Regions from separate parts of the Sporosarcina sp. G11-34 genome, predicted to be linked through region 1. Evidence: predicted binding sites of a transcription regulator. Region 1 holds the regulator's gene; the other holds the start of a gene.
What was found. The regulator CtsR, encoded in region 1, represses protease genes until heat stress. The targets are predictions, from matches to a motif close to ATGGTCAATAAAGGTCAAACA.
Positions count from the first base shown of each region.

Region 1 (2,419 bases):
ATGAAGGAATTTCCGACATTTTCATATACGAATAATTAGGTTGATTGGTATCGAGTAGCACCCCTGAAGCTGCCCGGTCAACCGCCATTGCATCGTCTTCAGTAAAAGCAATCGGGAAACGATAGCCCGTTAAATTACGCGCAAGGCGAATTCGGGTCGACATGACAATGTCTGAGTGTTCACCGTGCGCAGACATCCAGCCAGTCACTCCGTCTTGAATGAACTTTTCAATCGACATCGGATTCTTCACCTCCGGCAACAAGTTGTTCTTTTAACGAATTGGCTTCATCGCGCAAGCTTGCCGCTTCTTCAAAACGCTCCGCCTCCACCGCTTCAGCCATTCTAGCTCGTATTTCTTCAATTTTTCGTTTGACAGCATATGTTTTGTTAAATGAAATCGGAATTTTTCCTATATGTGCGGCGTGTCCGTTATGAAGCTTTCCGAAAACATGCGGCAATTGCTCACGGAACGTGTCGTAACACGTCGCACAGCCAAACTTACCAATGTCGAGAAATTTCTTGAACGTTAACTTACACGTCGGACATTCCAGGTCGCTTCTATCTTCTTCGCGCGCCTGTTGCGGCTCTTCAAAAGAATCGCCCCCACCGAACCATTGCGAAAGGAATTGTTGAATGGAAAGCGGTTCCTGATTCGGATTGAAATGAAACGCCTCCGTTTGAAACGCACATTTTTCGCATAAGTGGTGTTCAGCCGATTCCCCCATATGACCTTTTGTTAAAATGACAGATGCCGGTCGTTCTTTACAATTTTCACAGATCATTACATGCCACCTCATATCGGTTTAATAGGATTAAATCTCAGTCCAACTGCTCGTAAATAAGCGTCAGTAACATTGCCTGTAATATACGCGCACGAATTACATCACGCTCAGGCAACGGTAAACGAATGGTCGTACGGTCAACAGCCGCGAGTATAAGTTTCGATTCACGTTCTGAGATAACCCCTTCTTCCATAAGACGGTACACAATATCCAATGCCATCGTATTGGATGCCCCTTCTTGCAAGCCCGACAATACATGGTCGATTAAATCTTTACGTGAATTTGTTCTTACTCGAAATATGCGAATATAGCCACCACCGCCACGTTTGGATTCAACCGCGTACCCACGTTCTTCTGTAAATCGGGTATTTATGACGTAATTGATTTGCGACGGGACACATTGAAATTTTTCAGCAACTTCATTTCGCTTAATTTCAATTGGACCGTTCTGTTCTTCTTCTAGTATCGCCTTTAAATATCCTTCAATAATGTCAGAAATGTTTCGCACGTTCTCACCTCTTTCACTTCAAGTGATAGAACATTGACCTTGACTATCTTTGACTTGATTGTACATGACAGGACTAAGGTGTCGCAATTGATATGCATTGCGGGCTATTGGTTGCTAAGTATCGACAATCCAGACCATTCTTTAATCATTTAAAAGACAACCGGGGTGCAAGGAAGTTTCCTACCTGCACCCCGATGGTCATTATTCTACGCTGGCGTTCGTCAATTCCTTCACTGGCAGGAATAATTCGCCCGTTTCCATATACGTGATTTGTAGTTGGTCACCTTCTTGAATATAAATAGAAAGTGGCACAGTCTCGGATGACACAAGGAAGTTCCGGCCGTCTTCCGACAAAATAGAGACGAGTGTGAAATCTCCTACACGTTCCTTAAAAACGCGTACAACGGTCACTGTCGCCTGATCCTCTTCTGCATTGGAACTTCCATCAACCGTACTTCCCCCACGCTGTATAGCCGTCTTGTAGAGCTTCAACGCTTCGTTTGGCGTGTTTCCAAAGACAGAGATTTCTGGATTAGCCGCTGATACGATAAAGTAATTTTGTAAAAAACCATTTGAGTCAAGCACAGGCGTTAACCAACTTGCTTCACCGTAGAAATTGTATAGCACCGGCATTTCACCAGACCATTTCTTTTCGATGAATTTCTTTTCAATAATTTGGAGGGCCCCTTGCGAATCCATATACGACTCTTCTAGGTTCCCAGTATAATACGTTGCTTTACCTGTTCGACCGTCTGTCAATGCATATCCGAGCATTGAATCGACGCCTTCTTTCGGGCTTGTAAAGTCGGTGAAGTAATACATATGCCCATTCTCGTCGAAAATCGGACTGACATTTGCTTCCGTTCCTTCATCCGACGGGAGCTTCACATCTTTTTTACCAACGACTGAGTTCCAAAAACCATGAATGTAGTTACCAAAGTAGCTGTTTTGCAGACTTACGGCTTCAGGAGATACAGCACCGTCAACGAATGCAGGCACTTCTGAAGTCGCATATTTCTCAACTTTTCCTGTCATCGCATCTACCATGACAATTCCTTTCACATCAAAACCATCACGTGCTGTAATAAATTCACCGTATGAACGGATGTAAAAAGGTTTTCCGTCATCA
Region 1 is NZ_JAHNZW010000007.1:193,522-195,940, reverse strand. It holds gene KSU66_RS12045 (protein arginine kinase) at 1-238, opposite strand, end outside; gene KSU66_RS12040 (UvrB/UvrC motif-containing protein) at 228-782, opposite strand; gene KSU66_RS12035 (CtsR family transcriptional regulator) at 820-1,290, opposite strand; gene KSU66_RS12030 (hypothetical protein) at 1,492-2,419, opposite strand, start outside.

Region 2 (2,419 bases), on a different contig from region 1:
CTAGGACTTTTGTTATTTCCGTTTTACCGACACCTGTTGGACCAACAAACAAGAAGGATCCGATTGGACGATTTTTGGATTTGAGTCCCGCACGGCTTCGACGAATTGCTTTTGCAATTTTATCGACTGCTTCTTCCTGACCAATGATTTTTTGCCCTAGACTTTCCTGAAGGCCTTTCATCTTCACTTGTTCAGCTGCCTGCAACTTAGTTACAGGTATTCCTGTTTTCTCTTCTACAATTAACTCAATATCTGCAATTGACACTTCTACACTTTCGGTTTCCACGCTATGTTGCGCTTCTTCTAATTGTTTACGTAATTTAATTTCCTCGTGGCGTAAGTTTGCCGCTTTTTCATACTCTTCCTCTTCTGCCGCTTGTTCTTTTTCTTGAACAACTTCTGCCAGACGAGTTTCGATTGAATCCGGATCTGCTGTGGCATGGATCAGATTTAATCGTGATCCCACTTCATCCATCAAATCAATTGCTTTGTCTGGTAAATAACGGTCTTGAATATAGCGCCCGGACAAGGTTACAAAAGCTTGTATCGCCTCATCTGAATAGCTCACTTCATGGAAGTTTTCGTAACGATCTTTAATTCCGTTCAATATTTTAACCGTATCTTCTGCGGAAGGTTCCTTAACAATAATTGGTTGGAAACGACGTTCAAGTGCAGCGTCTTTTTCAATTTGACGATATTCCTTTAGTGTCGTTGCCCCGATGAGTTGTAAGTTCCCTCTCGCTAAAGCCGGTTTTAGTATATTTCCAGCGTCCATTTGCGATCCTTCAGTCTTCCCTGCACCAACAATCATGTGAATTTCATCGATGAATAAAATGACATCTTTTCGCTCTTGAAGTTCATCAATTAACTGTTGCATCCGTTCTTCAAATTGACCACGAATACCCGTATTCGTAACAAGTGAAGCGACATCTAACAAATAGACTTGTTTATTCATTAGTTTCACTGGTACGTCACCATCGTGAATTTTTACTGCGAGCCCTTCAGCGATTGCCGTTTTACCGACACCAGGTTCACCGATAAGCACCGGATTGTTTTTATTTCTTCTATTTAATGTTTCAATGACACGTCTCACTTCTTGATCGCGTCCGATAACTGGATCAATGAGCCCTTCTTTGGCATCTTTTGATAGGTTTGTCCCCAGCTGGTCTAATAAACCATTTCCACTATCTTCTTGACGTTGTATCGTTTGCGCTTGCGCTTGATTTCCTCCGCCTGCTTGGAAAAATTGATTAACAGCATTGTTAAATGAAGGTATATTTCCAGCATTCAATTGTCCTTGGATTTCCTGAAAACACGTATGACACATATTCACTTGCACATTTTGCTTATTCATTCGAAATCTTAAATTCATCGTTGCTTCGTTTTTACCACAATGTTGACATTTCATATATGTTTCCTCCTCGAAAGTTATATATCTTTATCAATTCCGACCTTGACCATGTTTGACCTATAACCTTATTGTATACTGATCTATTTTGACATTCAATTAACTTGCCTATAGTATAAAAGTTTTTTCATGAATCGCTACGCTTCGAATTTCGCGTTGCTCATCTGATATAGTTGATACATTAGATAAGAACATCGTTGTGATGCTTCTCTTCTCACTGTTGTGTCACATTAAAATCATTCTTTATGCAATTAAACATCGCGTTTCCCCTAATTCATAGAACGTAAAAGACTCCTTTATTTGGAAAATACGTTTCTGATTAACATTACAATAACGTGGTATATTGATACAAAGGAGTGATTTTATGCGAATGGTTAAACTATCATTATTTCTAATTGGTATTACTTTAATAGCTTTCGCCTGTACACCAAAAACCCTTCATGATGATTCTCCTGCCAACGTTGATAAGGAAAATAACACAGAAGAAGTATTAGATTCAGGGGAAACCGACTCTAATAAGTATGATGATGAACAGTCTTTACTTGATAATCCAATGTCTGAGTTTTTTCTACCTAGTGGCACAAATGCCCACTATAAGGGGGAAGGAAATGAATTTGCGGAACTGGATATTGAGGTGACAGTCCTAGATGAGTCGCACGTAGTTGTAGATGAAGACAACGGCGGTGTATCTAGTCGAACAATTTATCAAATTCAAGAGGACAAGATTTCAATTCTTTCAAGCGAGCCGATTGATTTTGATGATCCAATGCCCACGTCTGATATGATTTCTAAAATGATACCGTTAGAAATATATTTGCAGAAACCATTTGAAGTAGGAAGTAGCTTTGGTAAGTGGACAATCATAGAGACTGACGCAACAACCGAAACGCCTTTTAAAACCTTTAATGATGTAATTGTCAATGAAATGGATGAGGATGATTTTATTAATCGTAAATACTTTGCCAAAGGTTTCGGAGAAATCAAACGTGAAGCGATTATGATAACTGAAAA
Region 2 is NZ_JAHNZW010000001.1:86,438-88,856, forward strand. It holds gene KSU66_RS00380 (ATP-dependent Clp protease ATP-binding subunit) at 1-1,408, opposite strand, end outside; gene KSU66_RS00385 (hypothetical protein) at 1,773-2,419, shown strand, end outside.
Region 2: the regulator CtsR is predicted to act here: its motif matches at 1,451-1,471, upstream of KSU66_RS00380 (ATP-dependent Clp protease ATP-binding subunit).